3 regions of the Enterobacter asburiae genome follow, and region 2 is predicted to be linked to each of the others. Evidence: predicted binding sites of a transcription regulator. Region 2 holds the regulator's gene; each other region holds the start of a gene.
The links. The regulator sigma-54, encoded in region 2, starts transcription at its own class of promoters, with help from an activator protein. The targets are predictions, from matches to a motif close to GTTGGCACANNTTTCGCTNT.
Positions count from the first base shown of each region.

Region 1: ACJ69_RS09540 (branched-chain amino acid ABC transporter substrate-binding protein) is a predicted target of sigma-54. The motif match lies at 3,694-3,713, and genes of this name have one in related genera.
Region 3: ACJ69_RS01905 (amino acid ABC transporter substrate-binding protein) is a predicted target of sigma-54. The motif match lies at 4,079-4,098, and genes of this name have one in related genera.

Region 1 is NZ_CP011863.1:1,934,420-1,941,482, reverse strand. Features, by position in the region: gene ACJ69_RS09555 (ATP-binding cassette domain-containing protein) at 1-103, opposite strand, end outside; partial or broken gene livM (high-affinity branched-chain amino acid ABC transporter permease LivM) at 100-1,375, opposite strand; gene ACJ69_RS09545 (ABC transporter permease subunit) at 1,387-2,301, opposite strand; gene ACJ69_RS09540 (branched-chain amino acid ABC transporter substrate-binding protein) at 2,401-3,522, opposite strand; gene ACJ69_RS09535 (YecA/YgfB family protein) at 3,948-4,616, shown strand; partial or broken gene tyrP (tyrosine transporter TyrP) at 4,650-5,860, opposite strand; gene ACJ69_RS09525 (hypothetical protein) at 6,089-6,430, shown strand; gene ftnA (non-heme ferritin) at 6,467-6,964, opposite strand.
Region 2 is NZ_CP011863.1:4,051,891-4,058,953, reverse strand. Features, by position in the region: gene ACJ69_RS19640 (calcium/sodium antiporter) at 1-155, shown strand, start outside; gene kdsD (arabinose-5-phosphate isomerase KdsD) at 169-1,155, shown strand; gene kdsC (3-deoxy-manno-octulosonate-8-phosphatase KdsC) at 1,170-1,736, shown strand; gene lptC (LPS export ABC transporter periplasmic protein LptC) at 1,733-2,308, shown strand; gene lptA (lipopolysaccharide ABC transporter substrate-binding protein LptA) at 2,277-2,831, shown strand; gene lptB (LPS export ABC transporter ATP-binding protein) at 2,838-3,563, shown strand; gene rpoN (RNA polymerase factor sigma-54) at 3,611-5,044, shown strand; gene hpf (ribosome hibernation promoting factor) at 5,067-5,354, shown strand; gene ptsN (PTS IIA-like nitrogen regulatory protein PtsN) at 5,437-5,928, shown strand; gene rapZ (RNase adapter RapZ) at 5,974-6,828, shown strand; gene npr (PTS phosphocarrier protein NPr) at 6,825-7,063, shown strand, end outside.
Region 3 is NZ_CP011863.1:378,521-385,583, forward strand. Features, by position in the region: gene rihA (pyrimidine-specific ribonucleoside hydrolase RihA) at 1-485, opposite strand, end outside; gene ACJ69_RS01890 (amino acid ABC transporter ATP-binding protein) at 606-1,331, opposite strand; gene gltK (glutamate/aspartate ABC transporter permease GltK) at 1,331-2,005, opposite strand; gene ACJ69_RS01900 (amino acid ABC transporter permease) at 2,005-2,745, opposite strand; gene ACJ69_RS01905 (amino acid ABC transporter substrate-binding protein) at 2,901-3,806, opposite strand; gene lnt (apolipoprotein N-acyltransferase) at 4,209-5,747, opposite strand; gene corC (CNNM family magnesium/cobalt transport protein CorC) at 5,753-6,631, opposite strand; gene ybeY (rRNA maturation RNase YbeY) at 6,721-7,063, opposite strand, start outside.

The DNA.
Region 1 (7,063 bases), 2.1 Mb from region 2:
CGGTAATTGAGCCGCGCTGCACGTCCAGGTTGACGTCGTTTAGCGCCTTAATCCCGCCGAAGTGCATCATCAGATGTTCAACGCGTAATATCGTTCCGTTCATGGCGCGACGCCCTTACGCACGGCAAACCCGCTGCGGTTAATGCGGATCAAACCGCGCGGACGCCAGATCATCATCACCACCATGAGCATGCCAAACAGCAGGACGCGGTACTCGGCAAAACTGCGCAGCAGCTCCGGCGTTACCGTGAGCACAAAGGCGGCCAGCACTACGCCAAGCGTCGAGCCCATCCCGCCCAGCACCACAATGGCGAGGATCAGCGCCGATTCAAAGAAGGTAAAGGAGGTGGGATTCACGAACCCCTGATAGGTGGCGAAGAACACCCCGGCAATGCCCGCGGTCGACGCGCCCAGCGTAAAGGCCGACAGCTTAACCAGAACATGATTTAACCCCATCGAGCGGCAGGCAATTTCGTCTTCACGCAGCGCCTCCCACGCCCGACCAATCGGCATCCGCGTCAGGCGGTGCTTAATGTAGAGCACCAGCATCACCACCAGGAACAGAACCGCGTAGATAAAAATAAACTTCATGTTCGGGTTGTAGGTCAGGTGGAAAAATTCGTGGAAGGGCACGCCGCCTTCTTTCGCGCGTCGCCCAAATTCCAGACCGAAAAAGGTGGGGGGAGGGGCCGACACGCCGTTTGGGCCGCCGGTGAAGGTCAGCCAGTTGTTGAGTATCAGGCGAATAATCTCCCCGAACCCGAGGGTGACGATGGCGAGATAGTCACCGTGCATGCGCAGTACCGGGAAACCGAGCAGGGCGCCTGCGGCGGCGGCCATGATTGCCGCCAGCGGCAGCATGCTCCAGAAGCCTAAGCCGAGATACTGGTATCCCAGCGCCAGACCGTACGCCCCAATCGCGTAGAACGCGACATATCCCAGATCCAGCAGGCCGGCCAGACCCACGACGATATTCAGCCCCAGGCCGAGAAGCACGTAGATCAGCCCGAGAATGGCGACGGTTAGCACATATTTCGTGGCGACAAACGGAAAGCAAATCGCAAGGGTAATCACCAGAGGAATAATCCAGCGCATGCGGCTTTTGTATTCCGGTGGCCGGACATATACGCCCGCGCTATCGGCTTCGAAGCGCGCCTGGAAACGGGTGCCCGCGGCGGTACCTAAAAAGGCGCTCAACAGAAAACGCCCGAGCATGACGATGCCAACCATCCAGGCCAGCCGCTGCCCGGCAAAGTTAAAGCTGTATCCGTCCAGCACCACGCCCGCAATGGGGCCGAAGATTATCAGCGCAATCAGCCCGGAAAAAAATCGCGTCCAGCATGCAGCGTTTAAGTGAAAAACCGTGTGATGTCATCATTCTCTCCCTCACACTTTGGCCACAATCGGGCGCCCAAGCAGCCCCTGGGGACGGAAAATCAGGATCATGACCAGCAGGCCGAACGAGAAGACGTCTTTATAGTCCGAGTTCACCATGCCCGAGAACTGGGCTTCCGCCACGCCGAGGATAAGGCCACCGAGCATGGCGCCGGGGAGGGAGCCGATGCCGCCGAGTACCGCCGCAGTAAAGGCTTTAATGCCGATCACGAACCCGACGTAGAAATCAAAGGTGCCGTAATTCATGGTGATCAACACCCCCGCCAGGCCGGCCATCGCCGCGCCGATGACAAAGACCAGCGAAATAATCCGGTCGGTGTTAATGCCCAGAATGGAGGCCATCTTACGATCCTGCTGTACCGCGCGGCACATCCGGCCCAGCCGGGTATGGTTGATTATCCAGGTGAGCACCAGCATGCCGGCAAACGAGGCAACCAGAATAAACACTTTGGTGTAGGTTATCTGCACGAACCCGTCGCCCAGATGCAGGCGAATCACGCCGTCCAGCATGGTCGGCACTCCTTGCTGGCGAGGACCCTGGCTCAGCTGCGCGTAGTTTTGCAGGATAAGCGACATGCCTATGGCGGAGATCAGCGGCGCCAGGCGCGTGGAGTTGCGCAGCGGCTTGTAGGCGATACGCTCGATGGTCCAGCCGTACACCCCGGTTACCACAATGGTGAACACCAGCGTCCCGAGGATCAGCAGCGGGAACGACTGCAGACCGAAGAACGAGAGCAGCGCCAGGCCAATGGCGCAGAGATAGGCGGAAATCATATACACTTCGCCGTGGGCGAAGTTGATCATGCCGATAATGCCGTACACCATGGTGTAGCCGATGGCAATCAGGCCGTAGACGGAGCCCAGCGTTAAGCCATTAATTAACTGTTGCAGGAAGAATGTACTCATCTTAGCGCGCTCGTTTTATAGGCTGCGCGAGCCGCGCAGCCTGATGTTTATTACGCGCCGACGGGAAAGCCCGCCGACGTTGAGCGTGACTCCGTCCCGTTACTGCACTTCCTTATATTTTCCTTTGTCGTCCCACTGGTAAACCACGTAGTCAGACACTTTCAGATCGCCTTTGCTGTCCCAGGCTTTTTTGCCCATCACCGTGTCGACGGAATTGGCTTTCAGCCACTCGCTGGCTTTGGCGGAGTCCTTGCCGCCGGTGGCCTTGAAGGCCGCGGCAATGGCCTGTACGGAGGCATAGGAGTAAAGGGTGTAACCTTCCGGCTCGAATTTACCGGCGCGGAATTTCTCGATAACCGCTTTACCGTCCGGGATAAGGCGCGGATCTTTACCGAAGGTCATGTAAATGCCGTTGGTGTATTGCGGGCCACCCGCGGCGGTCACCATCTCTTCGTTGACAATGCAGTCGCCGGAGAAGAATTTCGCCTGCACGCCCTGTTCACGCATCTGGCGAACCAGCGGACCGGCTTCCGGGTGACAGCCACCGAAGAACACGACGTCCGGTTTTTGCGCGCCGATCTTCGTCACCAGCGCGTTAAAGTCTTTTTCACCGCGGGATAACCCCTCATACATCACATCCTGAACCCCGCGTTTCGCCAGCGCCGCTTTGGTGGCGTCAGCCAGACCCTGACCATAGGTGTCTTTATCGTGAATAATCACCACGCGCTTGGCTTTCAGCTTGTCGATGATGAAGTCGCTGGCAACCTGACCCTGCTGGTCATCGCGTCCGCACATGCGGAACATGTCGCTCATGCCGCGTTCGGTGATCAGCGGGTTAGTTGAGCCGGGGGTAATCGCAATAATGCCCGCGTCGCTATACACCTCGGAGGCGGGCATTGTGGAAGAGGAGCAGAAATGGCCGACCACGGCGTTGACTTTATCCTGGTCAACTAAACGGTTGGCGACGGCCACGGCCTGCTTAGGCTCGCAGGCATCATCCCCCTGAACCAGTTTGATCTTCTCGCCGTTAATGCCGCCTGCGGCATTAATATCTTCAGCGGCCTGCGTTGCGCCATGCCAGTACTGATCGCCATAGGTGGCATTCGGACCCGTGAACGGTCCGGCCACGCCAATCACAATATCTGCCCGGGCGGAAAACGCCGTCACCAGGCAACCGGCCAACACAAGAGAAAGAGGAGTTCTGATAAATTTCAGCGACATTATTATGTTCCTTAGCAAAGAGGTTTTTGCACCACGGCGTAAACCCGAACGCCCGACGGCGCAGCCAATCCGAAACACGAGCAAGAATAAAATGCACTAAACGAACAAGATACAGACGGCATCCTGCATATTACGGCGAGATTTCCCTGCGCAGGGACGCGCGAAGAACGTTAAGCAAAAACGTTGCCAGAATGGTTAACCCATTGACGGGCATGCGACATGTTTGAGTATAGAGCGCCGCGTTATGCCGCCTTGCGGGAGGAGAAGAAATTACAGCGGAGATCACATATCGTTAACAATAAAGCCCATAAGTTGTGCAAAGGTCACGGTTTGCACGTTTTTGCAGCAATAAAGACCTAAACTTCAGCCCGGAGAGGCGTGAGATATGTGTTAGGATCGTTTCCTTTTTTGCAGGAGTATCAGCGATGACTGAAGGCCCATTGAATGAAAGCGAAATGGCGTGGCTTGAAGAGACGTTAATGTCTTACGGTCATGATGACGCGTCCGTGATTGACGTGTCCGAACTGGACGGCATGCTTACCGCAGTGCTTTCCGGTCCTGTTGTCGTTGAGCCAGACGCCTGGCTGGTGGCGGTGTGGGGCGGCGAGAAGTACATTCCGCGCTGGAAAAACGATCGTGAGATGAACCGTTTTATCGATCTCTGCTTTAAGCATATGAACGATATTGCAGAGCGCCTGAGCGAGTACCCGGATCAGTTTGAACCGATGTTCGGTTATAACGACGTTGACGGTGAGAGCTATACCGTGGTGGAAGAGTGGTGCTATGGCTATATGCGCGGCGTGGCGCTGACGGACTGGTCAGCCTTGCCGGAAGCCCTGAAGGCCGATCTTGACGTGATTGCGCTGCACGGGACGGAAGAGAACAGCGAAAAGCTGGATGAACTGTCCGAAGAGGAGTATATCGCCAGCATCGAAAGCATCCAGCCTGCGGCACTGCGTTTATATCAATACTGGGTTAACAACCCGCAGCAGCCTGAAGTGAAGAAGCCGACGGTGAACGGCACGAAGGTCGGGCGTAACGATCCCTGTCCTTGCGGCAGCGGGAAGAAGTTTAAGAGCTGCTGTTTGCACTGATAAAAAAGGGGCTGATGATAGCCCCTTTTTTATTTAACCCACTTCCGGTAGCATCCCGGCTGCAATCAGCGCCTGCACTAGAATAATCACCACCCCACAGCCAAACACAACGCACAGCAGCGGCTTTCCTCCCGCCACGCGATATCCTTGCTGAGGATGCTGCTGGCGGCTTTTCCACGCCAGCAGGGAAGGGAGCAGCAGGGCCAGGATAGAGAGCGCCACCCCCGCATAGCCCAGCGCCATCACAAACCCGCGTGGGTAAAACAGCGCGAATGCCAGCGGCGGCAGGAATGTGATGGCCCCCGTCTGCAACCGTCCAGCCGCGGTATTGCGACGCTGGAACAGATCGGCCAGGTAATCAAACAGGCCGAGCGCCACGCCCAGGAACGAGGTTGCCAGCGCCAGGTCGGCAAACAGGTGTACCGCCAGCTCCACGTGCGGGGAGGTAACAACCTCGCGCAGTGCCAGCAGAAAACCGTTCAGGCCAGCGTGTTGCGCCATCAGCCCAATAAAGGTTGAGGAGTCAATGCTGCCCAGCGTCACCAGCTGCCAGAAAATATAGGCGATCAGCGGGATCGCGCTGCCGATTACAAAGACGCGGCGCAGCTTGCGGATATCGCCGTTCATATAACTGACGATACTTGGCACGCTGCCGTGGAAGCCAAACGAGGTGAAAATGACCGGGATCGCGGAGAGCGCCAGCCCTTTTTCCAGCGGCAGCGTCAGCAGGTTGACCTTATGCACGTGCGGCGCCAGCAGCACCAGCATGACGATCAGGAAGAGAATTTTGGCGCTGAACAGAAAGCGGTTAAACAGATCGACCAGCGATGTCCCCACACAGACCACGCCGCCGCCGATGAGCGCAAAGAAGATAGCCCCCGTCGCCGGGGTAATGTCAGAGCCAAACCAGTCGTTGACGCTGGAGGCGATGAGTTCCCCGACGCCGCTGATATAGGCGGCGGTCAGGGCGTACATCAGGAACATCATGCTAAAGCCGGTTATCCACTGGCCGTAGCGTCCCAGATAGCGCGCCGCAAGCGAACCCAGACCGGTGTCGGCGGGCACGTGCTGGTAAACCTCAAGCAGCAGCAGGGCGGTGTAGCACATCAGCGCCCAGAGCGTACCCAGCAGCAGCAGGGTCATGCCAAATCCCACGCCCGCGGCTGCCAGGGCATTGCCAGCATTCCTGCGCCAATCGTCGTTCCGGCGACGATAAAAATACTTCCCAGGGTTCTGTTTTTCACGCTTTCCTCTACAACGATGCTTAACCGCGACAAAATCTGCGGCGCAGAGTAAGGGAAAAGCCTTAATTCGTCAAATCACCGTTACAAGTAGTGTAATGAATAATTTACGGATTATTGTCGCTCTGATCCTTTTTAGGCGGATGCCTACTTCATAAGGGCAATGTTGCTGGGCGACATTCCGGCGTAACGTAAACAATAAATATAAATTATCAAATTAAGTGAGAGTTTATGGCTGGGGAGAATCCCTTCACCGCGGCATGGAGCCGGGGAGGTAACCTGTTGTGCCATGGCCACTGGATAATCAGCTGGCAGAACCAACCCCTGATACTTCCCGAGTCCCGTCGCGAAAAGGATATGGGCACCTGGGCAATCTATTCGGTTATCGATCCTGAAGATGAAACCTTTGCGCAAGGCTTACAGGAAGATGAGTGGATCGTTGAGAATGTCGACTGGTTAACGGATATGTTCTTCGAGGTGGGTATTCCGCTGGAGACGTCCAGCTACCGCTATTTTTACCAGGCGGTGAATCCTCATGACTGGTGCTGCACCAGCTGTGCGGGGTGTATGTAAATTAACGCGGTGCCGGAAACCGGCACCGCGCTGAAATTAATTCTGCGTATCGAGAGTGGAAAGTTCTTTATCAATAAAGTAAAGACCTTCGCCGGATTTACCCACCAGAGATAATTTATCCAGTACGGATTTAAACAGCTTCTCTTCTTCGTGTTGCTCAGCGACGTACCACTGCAGGAAATTAAAGGTTGGATAATCCTGGCTGGTCATCGCGGCATGGACCAGTTCGTTAATTTTCTGCGTGATCAGCTGCTCGTGCTCGTAGGTGGCGCGGAACAGTTCATCGAGAGAATTATACTCAGCGAAAGGTGAAGCCACGGTTTCAATGCGCGGCAGGCTGCCCGTATCCGTAAGATAATCAAACAGACGCTGCATGTGTGTCATCTCTTCCTGAGCGTGACGACGCAGAAACGCGGCCGCACCTTCGAAGCTGTGGTAGCTGCACCAGGCGCTCATCTGCTGGTAGAGCAGGGATGAAAAAAGCTCAAGGTTCATTTGCGCGTTGAGCTTGTCGATCATTTCAGTTTTCAGCATGGTGACGCTCCGGATTATTATTTCTGGTTCACAATGAGCGACACTATAATTTGTTATTTAATTATTTGCAAAACGTAAAATTTTTATTTTATTTATTTA
Region 2 (7,063 bases):
ACTACGGCGTGATGTTATTGGTCAGCGTGATATTTGCCCTGCTCTGCTGGCGGCGGCAAAGACAGATCGGCAAAGGCGCAGGCGCGCTGCTGACGGGTGGATTTATCGTATGGATGGCGATGCTGTACTGGCTCTCGCCTCTTCTCTCTGGGTAAACGGAAACGCATTATGTCGCAAATAGAATTGCAGCCGGGTTTTGACTTTCAGAAAGCAGGCAAAGAGGTTCTGGAGATTGAACGTGAAGGTCTGGCGCAGTTAGATCAGTACATTAATCAGGATTTTAGTCTGGCATGTGAGAAGATGTTCTACTGTGCCGGCAAAGTCGTGGTGATGGGGATGGGTAAGTCCGGCCACATTGGACGCAAAATGGCGGCAACGTTTGCCAGCACCGGAACCTCTTCCTTCTTTGTACATCCAGGGGAAGCCGCGCACGGTGACCTGGGTATGGTCACGCCGCAGGATATCGTCATCGCGCTGTCCAATTCCGGGGAGTCCAATGAAATTCTGGCGCTGATCCCGGTACTGAAGCGACTGCAGGTGCCGCTTATTTGCATGACCAGCCGTCCGGAAAGTAGCATGGCGCGGGCGGCCGATATTCACCTGTGCGTGAAAGTGCCCAAGGAGGCCTGTCCGCTCGGCCTGGCGCCGACGTCCAGCACCACCGCAGCGCTGGTCATGGGTGATGCGCTTGCCGTCGCGCTGCTCGAAGCCCGCGGTTTTACGCCGGAGGATTTCGCGCTTTCCCACCCGGGCGGCGCGCTGGGGCGCAAGCTTCTGCTTCGGGTAAACGATATTATGCACACCGGGGACGAGATCCCTCACGTCAGTAAAGAAGCCTCCCTGCGTGATGCGCTGCTGGAAATCACCCGTAAGAATCTGGGTATGACGGTCGTGTGCGACGATCTGATGAAAATTCAGGGGATCTTCACCGATGGCGACCTGCGTCGCGTGTTCGACATGGGTGTAGATGTCCGCACGCTCGGCATTGCCGATGTGATGACGCCGGGCGGTATCCGCGTGCGTCCGGGAACGCTGGCAGTGGATGTGCTGAACCTGATGCAGTCCCGTCACATTACCTCAGTGATGGTTGCCGATGGCGACCAGTTGCTGGGTGTGGTACATATGCATGATCTGCTGCGCGCAGGCGTAGTGTAATGAAGGATAAGACAATGAGTAATGCGGGTGCATCCCTTGCAACCTGTTATGGACCGGTCAGCACCCAGATGATGGCGAAGGCGGAAAACATTCGTCTGCTCATCCTGGACGTGGATGGCGTACTTTCCGATGGCCTGATTTACATGGGCAATAATGGTGAAGAGCTGAAAGCGTTTAACGTTCGCGACGGCTACGGCATCCGCTGTGCGCTCACTTCCGGTATTGAGGTGGCTATCATCACCGGGCGAAAAGCTAAACTGGTAGAAGACCGCTGTGAAACCTTAGGAATTACCCATCTGTATCAGGGTCAATCCGATAAGATGGCGGCGTTTAAGGATTTACTGGGTAAACTGGCTATCGCGCCGGAAAACGTGGCCTACGTCGGGGACGATCTGATTGACTGGCCCGTGATGGCTGAAGTCGGGCTGAGCATCGCCGTTGCCGATGCGCATCCGCTGCTGATCCCGCGCGCTGACTACGTTACCCACATCAACGGAGGCCGCGGTGCCGTACGTGAAGTCTGCGATCTGCTTTTGCTGGCGCAGGGCAAGCTTGATGAGGCCAAAGGGCAATCGATATGAGTAAAACCAGACGCTGGATTATCATTTTGCTTTCGCTTGTCGCACTGGTATTGATTGGCGTGAACCTTGCCGATCGCGACGATACGCAAACGGAAGTGGTCAACAATAACGATCCAACCTATAAAAGCGATCACAGCGACACCGTGGTCTACAGCCCGGAAGGCGCGCTGAACTATCGCCTGATTGCCCAGCATGTTGAATATTTTTCAGATGACGGTATTTCGTGGTTTACCCAGCCTGTCATGACCACATTTGATAAGGACAAAGTGCCGACGTGGTCAATTAAGTCAGATCGGGCAAAACTGACAAATGACCGTATGCTTTATCTGTATGGTCACGTTGAAGTCAACGCCCTGACCGCTGACTCGCAACTGAGAAAAATTACGACGGATAATGCCCAGATTAACCTGGTAACCCAGGACGTGACCTCGCAGGATCTGGTCACACTGTATGGCACAACATTTAATTCCAGCGGTTTGAGAATGCGCGGGAACTTACGCAGCAAGAACGCCGAGCTGATTGAAAAGGTTAGAACCTCCTATGAAATTCAAAACAAACAAACTCAGCCTTAAAGTAATTATCGCCAGCGCGATGCTGGCGACCAGTCTCCCCGCGCTTGCTGTAACGGGCGATACCGACCAACCGATCCATATCGAGTCTGATACCCAGTCTCTCGATATGCAGGGCAACGTCGTCACCTTCACTGGTAACGTCGTCATGACTCAGGGCACCATCAAAATTAACGCCGACAAAGTGGTCGTGACCCGTCCGGGTGGCGAGCAGGGCAAAGAGATCATTGATGGTTACGGCAACCCGGCAACCTTCTACCAGATGCAGGACAACGGCAAGCCGGTGAAAGGCCACGCCTCGCACATGCACTACGAGCTGGCGAAGGACCTGGTCATCCTGACCGGAAATGCGTATCTGGAACAGCTGGACAGCAACATCACCGGCGACCAGATCACCTATCTGGTGAAAGAGCAAAAAATGCAGGCCTCCAGCGAGAAAGGCAAACGCGTCACAACCGTACTGGTTCCGTCGCAGCTGCAGGACAAAGGCAAAGGCCAGGCCCCGGCACAGAAGAAGAGTAACTAATTCGTTATGGCAACATTAACTGCAAAAAATCTCGCGAAGGCCTACAAGGGCCGCCGTGTCGTAGAAGATGTCAGTCTGACCGTCAACTCCGGCGAAATTGTAGGGCTGCTTGGCCCTAACGGTGCGGGTAAAACCACCACCTTCTACATGGTCGTTGGCATTGTGCCGCGTGATGCCGGCAACATTATCATTGACGATGAAGACATCAGCCTTCTGCCGCTGCACGCGCGCGCGCGTCGCGGAATCGGCTACCTGCCGCAGGAAGCCTCCATTTTCCGTCGTCTCAGCGTTTACGATAACCTGATGGCGGTCCTGCAAATTCGTAACGATCTGACCAGCGAACAGCGTCAGGATCGTGCCAACGAGCTGATGGAAGAGTTCCATATTGAGCATCTGCGCGACAGCCTCGGTCAGGCACTCTCCGGGGGTGAACGCCGCCGCGTTGAGATTGCGCGTGCGCTGGCCGCAAACCCGAAATTTATCCTTCTGGATGAACCGTTTGCGGGCGTTGACCCGATCTCGGTTATCGACATTAAACGTATCATTGAACACCTGCGTGACAGCGGGCTTGGCGTACTGATCACCGACCACAACGTCCGTGAAACGCTGGCCGTGTGTGAACGCGCGTATATTGTGAGCCAGGGCAATCTGATCGCCCACGGTACGCCGCAGCAGATCCTCGAAGACGATCATGTTAAGCGCGTCTATCTTGGGGAAGACTTCAGACTCTGATAGGGTAGAGGTAACGTAACGCCGAACCGGAGAAAAATGCTCTGAACATGAAGCAAGGTTTGCAATTAAGGCTCAGCCAACAACTGGCAATGACGCCGCAGCTACAGCAGGCAATTCGCCTGTTGCAACTGTCCACGTTAGAACTTCAGCAGGAGCTCCAGCAGGCGCTGGACAGCAACCCCCTGCTGGAACAAACCGATCTTCATGACGAGGTAGATACTCAGCAGTCACAGGATACAGAAGCGCTCGACACCGCGGATGCACTCGAACAAAAAGAGATGCCCGACGAGCTACCGCTGGATGCCAGCTGGGATGAAATCTACACCGCCGGAACTCCTTCCGGTACGCGTGCAGACTACCAGGATGATGAGCTACCGGTCTATCAGGGAGAGACCACCCAGTCGCTGCAGGATTACCTGATGTGGCAGGTGGAACTCACCCCCTTCTCCGATACCGACCGCGCGATTGCCACCTCAATTGTCGATGCCGTTGACGACACCGGCTATTTGACCGTCACGCTGGACGATATCCTGGAAAGCATGGGCGACGACGAGATTGAGCTTGAGGAAGTCGAAGCCGTACTGAAGCGCATCCAGCGTTTCGATCCGGTAGGCGTGGCCGCAAAAGATCTGCGCGACTGCCTGCTGATCCAGCTATCTCAGTTCAGCAAAGAGACGCCATGGATCGACGAGGCGCGCTTAATTATTAGCGATCATCTGGATCTGCTGGCCAACCACGATTTCCGCTCCCTGATGCGCGTCACGCGCCTGAAGGAAGAGGTGCTGAAAGAAGCGGTGAATCTGATCCAGTCGCTCGATCCGCGCCCGGGACAGTCGATCCAGACCAGCGAGCCCGAGTACGTCATCCCGGACGTGCTGGTCAGAAAACACAATGACCGCTGGGTCGTTGAACTGAACTCAGACAGCATCCCTCGCCTGCAAATCAACCAGCAGTATGCCTCCATGTGCACCAGCGCGCGTAACGACTCCGACAATCAATATATTCGTAGCAATCTTCAGGAAGCGCGATGGTTGATCAAAAGTCTGGAGAGCCGAAATGATACGCTGCTACGCGTCAGCCGCTGTATTGTCGAACAGCAGCAGGCGTTCTTTGAGCAGGGCGAAGAGTACATGAAACCGATGGTACTGGCGGATATCGCCCAGGCCGTCGAGATGCATGAATCAACCATTTCCCGTGTCACCACGCAGAAGTATCTGCATAGTCCACGCGGTATATTTGAGCTTAAGTATTTCTTCTCCAGCCATGTGAATACCGAGGGCGGCGGCGAAGCGTCGTCAACGGCTATTCGTGCCCTGGTGAAGAAGTTGATCGCCGCGGAGAACCCCGCGAAGCCACTAAGCGACAGTAAGTTAACCACCATGCTGTCCGATCAGGGTATTATGGTGGCACGTCGTACTGTTGCGAAGTATCGAGAGTCTTTATCCATTCCGCCGTCCAACCAGCGTAAACAGCTGGTTTGACACAACCGATAAGGAAGACACTATGCAGCTCAACATCACTGGACAAAACGTCGAAATTACTGAGGCTTTACGCGACTTTGTGAACGCGAAGTTTGCAAAACTCGAGCAGTATTTCGAAAGGATCAATCAGGTCTATATTGTGTTGAAAGTGGAGAAAGTGACTCATATCTCGGATGCCACCCTGCATGTTAACGGGGGTGAACTGCATGCCAGTGCGGAAGGGCAAGACATGTACGCTGCTATCGACGGCTTGATTGATAAGCTTGCACGACAGCTCAATAAACATAAAGATAAACTGAAACAACACTAATTGTCCGGGCAGTTAACGGGTGCAGGACGGCCTGTTGTGAAACACAACAGGCCATTTGTACAGTTAGCGCTTAGGTGAAATTATGATGAACAACGATTCCGCTCTTCAACTGAGCAATGTCCTTAACCAGGAATGTACCCGCAGTGCGGTTCACTGCCAGAGCAAAAAACGTGCGCTGGAGATCATCAGTGAACTGGCTGCAAAACAGCTGGGCTTGCCGCCGCAGGTGGTATTCGAAGCGATTCTGACCCGTGAAAAAATGGGCAGTACCGGTATCGGCAACGGCATCGCGATCCCGCACGGCAAACTGGAAGAGGATACCCTGCGTGCCGTGGGTGTGTTTGTGCAGCTTGAAACACCCATCGCCTTCGATGCCATTGATAACCAGCCTGTCGATCTCCTCTTCGCGCTGCTGGTGCCTGCCGACCAGACGAAAACCCATCTGCATACGCTGTCGCTGGTCGCAAAACGTCTGGCCGATAAAACCATTTGCCGTCGACTGCGCTCGGCCCAAAGTGATGAAGAGCTCTATCAAATTATCACTGAAGCAGAAGGCAATCAGGATGATGCATAACCAGGAGATGGCCTTCACATCTGTTGTCCTGAGGAGAAACGGAACATGGTGCTGATGATTGTCAGTGGCCGTTCAGGGTCGGGGAAATCCGTTGCTCTGCGCGCGCTGGAAGACATGGGTTTTTACTGCGTCGATAACCTGCCGGTCGTGTTGTTACCCGACCTGGCCCGCACGCTGGCGGAGAGACAAACCTCTGCCGCCGTCAGTATCGACGTTCGTAACATGCCTGAATCGCCAGAGATCTTCGAACAGGCCATGAGCAACCTGCCTGACGCGTTCTCGCCTCAGCTGCTGTTCCTCGACGCAGACCGCAATACGCTAATCCGCCGCTACAGCGATACCCGTCGCTTGCACCCGCTATCCAGCAAGAACCTCTCTCTGGAGAGCGCTATCGATGAAGAGAGCGACCTGCTGGAGCCGCTGCGTTCTCGTGCCGACCTGATTGTCGACACCTCTGAGATGTCCGTTCACGAGCTGGCGGAAATGCTGCGTACCCGGCTGTTGGGTAAACGCGAGCGCGAACTGACGATGGTGTTCGAATCCTTCGGCTTTAAGCACGGTATTCCAATCGATGCGGACTACGTTTTCGACGTGCGCTTCCTGCCGAACCCGCACTGGGATCCGAAGCTGCGTCCAATGACCGGCCTGGATAAACCCGTCGCGGCGTTCCTCGACCGGCACACAGAAGTACACAATTTTATCTACCAGACGCGAAGCTACCTTGAGCTATGGTTACCTATGCTGGAGACAAACAATCGTAGCTACCTGACGGTGGCGATTGGCTGTACCGGCGGTAAACATCGTTCGGTTTACATCGCCGAACAGCTGGCCGACTATTTCCGCTCGCGCGGGAAGAACGTTCAGTCCCGTCATCGCACGCTGGAAAAACGTAAAACATGACCGTAAAACAAACCGTTGAGATCACCAACAAGCTGGGTATGCATGCACGCCCGGCGATGAAGCTGTTTGAGCTGATGCAGGGTTTCGATGCAGAGGTTCTGCTGCGGAATGACGAAGGTACCGAAGCGGAGGCGAACAGCGTGATTGCGCTGCTGATGCTGGATTCCGCCAAAGGGCGCCAGATTGAGGTAGAAGCCACCGGTCCTCAGGAAGAGGAAGCTCTGGCGGCGGTGAT
Region 3 (7,063 bases), 1.0 Mb from region 2:
GCAGGCGTCCAGTTCCCCAGCCCCATGGCCCCGCCCATAATCACAATACGGGCAATTTTATTATGCAGCTCAGGATGGCTGTTCAGCAGCAGCGCAACGTTGGTTTGCGGTCCGGTTGCCACCAGCGTTACCGGTTCCGCGCTTTCGCGCAGCACCTTCGCCATCAGCTCCACGGCGGTACAGTTTTGCGGCGTGAAACCCGGCTCCGGCAGTGCCGGACCGTCCAGCCCGCTTTCACCATGAACGCTGTCGGCAATAATCAGCTCGCGCATCAGCGGCTTCACGGCCCCGCCGGCGACAGGAATATCGGTGCGTTTGAGCAGCGTGAGCATGCGCAGCACGTTGCGCAGGGTTTTGTCTGGCGTCTGGTTTCCGGCGGATGAGGTGACGGCTTTCACGTCGAGTTCAGGGGAGGCAAGTGCAAGGACGAGCGCGATCGCGTCATCATGACCCGGATCGCAATCGAGAATAATAGGCTGTGCCATAGCGTTCTCCATACGTAGCGTTATTTTGTGACAAGGTTAACGCTGCAATGTGACGCCGACGAGAGGAAGTGAGTGAAAGCGTGAAGCAGTGCGCAATCCGCAGATTGCGCACCGGGAAGATTAGTGCAGGATTTTCGCAAGGAAGTCTTTGGCGCGGTCGGATTTCGGGTTAGCGAAGAACTCTTCTTTCGGTGAGTCTTCGACAATTTTCCCTTCGTCCATAAAGATCACGCGGTTGGCCACTTTACGGGCGAAGCCCATTTCGTGGGTCACCACCATCATGGTCATCCCTTCGTGAGCCAGCTCGACCATCACGTCCAGCACTTCGTTGATCATCTCTGGATCGAGCGCCGACGTTGGCTCATCAAACAGCATTGCCACCGGATCCATACACAGCGCGCGGGCGATCGCCACACGCTGCTGTTGGCCGCCAGAAAGCTGTGCCGGGAACTTATCGGCATGCGCCGAAAGCCCAACGCGTTCCAGGAGTTTCAGACCTTTCTCGCGCGATGCTTTTTTATCACGCTTAAGCACTTTTACCTGCGCCAGCGTCAGGTTCTCAATAATGGAGAGGTGAGGGAACAGCTCAAAGTGCTGGAACACCATGCCAACATGAGAGCGAAGCTGAGCGAGGTTGGTTTTCTTGTCGTTGACCCTGGTGCCGTTGACGACAATCTCACCCTGCTGCACCGGCTCCAGTCCGTTGACGGTTTTGATCAGCGTCGATTTACCGGAGCCGGACGGCCCGCACACCACCACCACGTCACCTTTTTTCACTTCGGTGGAGCAGTCGGTCAGCACCTGAAAGTGCCCATACCATTTAGAAACATTTTTCAGGGAAATCATTATACCGTCCTTTTCTTCAGCCAGCTGACCAACAGCGACGCGCTTAAACTAATCACAAAATAGACCGCACCCGCGAAGAGCACCATCTCGACCTGCGTACCATCACGTTCACCGATGGTTGACGCGGTACGGAAGAAGTCTGCCAGACTCAGAACGTAGACCAGGGAGGTATCCTGGAACAGCACGATGCCTTGGGTCAGCAGGAGCGGAACCATGGCGCGAAACGCCTGCGGCAGAATAATGAGCTGCATGGACTGCCAGTGCGTCATCCCCAGCGCCAGCGCAGCGCTGGATTGCCCGCGGGAAATACTCTGAATGCCCGCTCGGATAATCTCCGAGTAGTAAGCGGCCTCGAACATTGAGAACGCCACCATGGCGGAGATCAGACGGATATCGGTTTTCGGCGACAGCCCCAGCACGTTCTGCAGGAAGCCGGGCACAATCAGGTAAAACCACAGCAGCACCATCACCAGCGGGATGGAGCGGAACACGTTAACGTAGGCGGTCGCAAACCAGGCGAACGGCTTAAAGCTCGACAGGCGCATGACGGCCAGCAGGGTACCCCAGACGATACCAATGATGATGGCGATAACGGTGATTTTTAAGGTAATCACCAGGCCATCAAGCAGGTAAGGCATGGATGGAACGATAGAACTCCAGTCAAATTCGTACATTATTTGCCCCCCAGATTACCCGGCAGGCGGATTTTGCGTTCAACCAGGTTCATCACCAGCATGATGAAAGCGTTAATCAGAACATACGCGAGCGTGATCGCGGTGAAGGATTCCCACGCGTGAGCGGAGTAATCCAGCAGCTTGCCCGCCTGCGCGGCCATATCGACCAGGCCGATGGTTGAGGCGATGGCCGAGTTTTTCACCAGGTTCATCATCTCAGAGGTCATCGGTGGAACGATAACGCGGTAGGCGTTAGGCAGCAGCACGTAGCGGTAGGTTTGGGGCAGCGTCAGGCCCATTGCCAGGCCCGCGTTTTTTTGTCCGCGCGGCAATGACTGAATGGCGGCACGCACCTGCTCGCAAACGCGCGCAGCGGTAAAAAGCCCCAGACACATCATGGAGGAGACAAAGAACTGCACGTTCGGATCCAGTTCCGACTTGAACCACATGCCAATATTTTCGGGCAGCAGTTCAGGGATGACCAGATACCAGGTAAAGAATTGCACGATCAGCGGAACGTTACGGAACAGTTCCACATACAGGGTGCCAAGCGTTGAAAGAAAACGGTTAGGGACGGTGCGCAGAATACCGAACAAAGAACCGACAAGAAACGCGATGATCCACGCCGTTATCGATAATGCCACGGTGACCTGAAAGCCGCTCCACAGCCAGCCAAGATAGGTGGTGTTGCCGAACGGGGCTTGTTGCAGGAATATGCCCCAGTTCCAGTCTATTGACATAATAAACTCCAGAAAAAAAAGGGTAGCAGCGCTACCCTCGAAGATTGGTGAGAAGCTCATTTTTCGCGCTGAGTGGGGAACGACCACTCAACGTATAGTCTGTCCATGCTTCCCGACAATCGAGAGGGCAGGAGATCCCGCCCCTGTTGTTCTAATTAGTTAAGAGCCTTGTCATTTGGAGATTTGAACAGCGCTTTCATGTCGTCAGACAGTTCAAAATTCATGTTCAGGTTTTTTGGTGGAATCGGGTTCTTGAACCACTTATCGAACCATTTTTCGGCTTCGCCGGAGGTCTGCACCTGAGCGATGGTGTCATCGATCAGCTTTTTGAACTGCGGATCGTCTTTACGCAGCATACAGCCGTAGGCTTCTTTGGACTGCGCGGTACCGACGATATCCCAGTTGTCTGGTTTTTTCGCTTTCGCACGTTCGCCCGCCAGCAGGGCGTCATCCATCATAAACGCGACGGCACGACCGCTTTCCAAGGTACGGAAGGAGTCGCCATGGTCTTTCGCGCTGATGATGCGCATATCCATTTTCTTCTCGTCGTTCAGCTTGTGCAGCAGCACTTCTGACGTGGTACCGGAGGTCACAACAACCGCTTTGCCTTTCAGGTCAGCGAAGTCTTTGATCTCACCGCCTTTCTTCGTCAGCAGACGGGTGCCCACGACAAAGATAGTGTCAGAGAAGGCAGCCTGTTTCTGGCGCTCGAGGTTATTGGTGGTGGAGCCACACTCGAAGTCAAAGGTGCCGTTTTGCAGCAGTGGAATACGGTTCTGTGAAGTGATTGGGATCAGCTTCACCTGCAGGTCAGGTTTGTTCAGCTTTTTCTTCACAGCTTCAACGATGGCGTTGGAGTAATCCTGTGAATAGCCCACGACTTTTTGCGTGTTGTCGTAGTAAGAGAACGGGACTGAAGATTCACGGTGGCCGACCACGATCACGCCGTTTTTGGCAATCTTGTCGAGAGTGCTGCCTGCTGCAGGCGCATCTTCAGCGTGAACCACGCCTGCAGACATTCCCATAACCAGCATTGCTGTGGCCAGTTTACGTAATTGCATACCCAACTCCTTTTTTATCAGCGCCAGAGACGCTTTGATACCCATTGTGATGTTGTTATATCTCGCGCAGTGCGAGTGCAGTGTTATGCAAGCTTGTTAACATTTAGTCTGGCTTAATGTAAAGATTTTGCTGCGTTATTGTTTATTTTTGCGAAGCGCGCCGCACCAATCAGAGGCAAATATCTCCCGTTGCACCGTTTCGGTGCTACCGATGATCTACGCTGGTGCGACAAAGTTGCACGTTAAGCCAAACTGCGTTTACCTGAATAAACAAAGCAATATCCGTGCCAGAATGGGAGTCTGGAGAAAATTGTCGGGTGGCGGCAACGCCTTACCCGACCTACAGCATGGGAAACCAGGCCGGGTAAGCGTCAGCGCCACCCGGCAACAGAAGGGAAGGTTTTATTTACGACGCTGACGCAGGCTCATCAGCACTGCGCCAAAGCCGAACAGCACGGTCAGTATCCACAGCGGCCAGTTGCCGGTGCGCGCGTATGGCGTCAGCCCCGTGGTTGGCGTGACTTTAGTGGTCAGTACCTCACGGGTAAACTGCGGGATCATCGCCTGAATCTCGCCCTGCGGACCAATCACGGCGGTGATGCCGTTGTTGGTGCTGCGCAGCAGCGGACGCGCCAGCTCCAGGGAGCGCATACGTGCCATCTGGAAGTGCTGCCACGGGCCGATTGACTTACCAAACCACGCATCGTTGGAGATGGTCAGCAGGTAGTCAGTATCCGGGCGGAAGTTATCGCGCACCTGCTCGCCGAGAATGATTTCGTAGCAGATGGCCGCCGTCAGGGCCAGGCCGTGCGCGTGCAGCTGAGGCTGTACGTACGGGCCGCGGCTGAAAGAGGACATCGGCAGGTCAAAGAACGGGGCCAGCGGGCGCAGAATCGACTCCAGCGGGACAAATTCACCAAACGGCACCAGATGATTCTTGTTGTACCGATCAGTGGAGTGATAGCTGTACTCGCTATCTTTCCCGAGCGTAATGATGCTGTTGTAGGTGTCGTAGCGGTTCTGCTGATTCAGACGCGCATCGACAATCCCGGTGATCAGCGTGCTGCCGCGCGCCAGCAGCAGGTCGTTCATCATGTTGAGGAACGGCTGCTGGTTAATTTCCAGATCGGGGATTGCAGATTCCGGCCAGATAATCAGCTGGGATTTACCCATCACCTCTTCGGTGGCGTTGGCGTAAATCTTCAGCGTATTCAGCAGCTCTTTCTCATCCCATTTCATAGACTGCGGGATATTCCCCTGGACCATGGAAACCTGCATGGCGCGCTCTGGCACAGGCGTGAACCACTGGATATAGCGCAGCGGGAAGGGCAGGGCAAACAGCACCAGCGCCACAGCCAGCGGCTTCCAGCAGCGTGTGACCAGCGCTAATACCAGCAGGCCGCTCACCACCATCAGCAGGAAGTTGATGGCCTCAACGCCCATTACCGGTGCCAGCCCTTTCAGCGGGCCATCAATCTGGCTGTAGCCAAACTGCAGCCACGGGAATCCCGTCAGCACCCAGCCTCGCAGGAACTCGGTTATTTGCCAGACCACCGGTGCGGCAATAGCGACGCGCAGCCACGTGGTTTTTGGCCACAGGCGAGAAAGGATGCCGGCGAACAGACCGGTATAGAGCGAGAGATACGCGGCGAGCAATACCACCAGGAAGACGTTTACCGGGCCTGGCATACCGCCAAACTGGGCGATGCTGACATAAACCCAGTTGATGCCTGAGCCAAAGAGCCCCAGCCCCCAGAAGTAACCGATGGCAGCAGCCTGTACCGGACGACGATTCAGGGTCAGGCCCTGAAGCCCCATCAGGGAGAGAATGGCCGCGGGCCAGATATCGTAAGGAGAGAAAGCCAGCGTACCGCTGGCTCCAAGTAACAGCGCCAGCAGCAAACGGACGCGCTGGCGTTCAAGCAGTGGGGCAAATGCCATTTACATTAATCTTCCAGTTTTGGCACCGGTGAGTCGTCCGGCGTTCTGACGTGAACCTGTATAATACGTCGGCTGTCGGCCATTGCCACTTTGAACTGGTAACCGTCGATGTCAACGGTCTCACCGCGCGCCGGGAGGTGACCAAAGGCCTGCATCACCAGCCCGCCAATGGTATCGACCTCTTCATCGCTGAAGTGGGTACCGAAGGCGTCGTTGAAATCCTCAATCGAGGCCAGCGCACGCACGGTCCAGGTGTGGCGGCTAAGCTGACGGAAGTCGATATCTTCTTCTTCGTCGTACTCGTCTTCGATTTCGCCCACGATCAGCTCAAGGATATCCTCGATCGTGACCAGACCGGAAACGCCACCAAATTCATCAATAACAATCGCCATGTGGTAACGCTGAGAGCGAAACTCTTTCAGCATCCGATCCACACGTTTACTTTCCGGCACAACCACGGCCTGGCGTAACACTTTTTCCATGCTGAAGGCTTCGGCATCGCTGCGCATAAACGGCAGCAGATCTTTCGCCATCAAAATCCCTTCGATGTGATCTTTGTCTTCGCTGATGACCGGGAAACGCGAGTGGGCGGATTCGATGATCACATCGAGGCACTCGTCCAGCGTCTGGTTACGTTTCAGGGTGATCATCTGCGAGCGGGGGATCATGATATCGCGAACGCGCTGGTCGGCGATGTCCATAACCCCTTCGAGCATTTCGCGCGTATCTTCGTCGATAAGGTCGTTCTGCCCGGAATCACGAATCAGCTCCAGCAGTTCATCACGGTTTTTGGGTTCGCCGTGGAAAAGCTGGTTCAGAATGAGGGAGAAAAATCCCTTTTTACTGGTTGTCGTGTCGCTACTGTGTGAATTGTCGTCGCTCATGGCGTTTGTTAAGGGTTCTCTTGTTAGTTCAACGTTTACCGCCACGCGATGTCCTTTCGTGGCGGCATGTGAGTCAGTCAGGTGACGGACTATTCTTTCTCGGCAATGTACGGATCCTCATAGCCCAGAGCAAGCATTATCTCTGTCTCGAGGGACTCCATCTCTTCCGCTTCGTCATCTTCAATGTGATCGTAGCCCAGCAGGTGCAAGCTGCCGTGTACCACCATATGCGCCCAGTGGGCCTCAAGCGGCTTTTGCTGTTCTTTAGCTTCCTGCTCAACCACCTGACGGCAGATGATCAGATCGCCCAGCAGCGGCATCTCAATGCCCGGCGGCGCTTCGAATGGGAAAGAGAGCACGTTGGTCGGCTTATCTTTCCCACGATAGGTCAGGTTAAGCTCATGGCTTTCTGCTTCATCCACCAGGCGAATC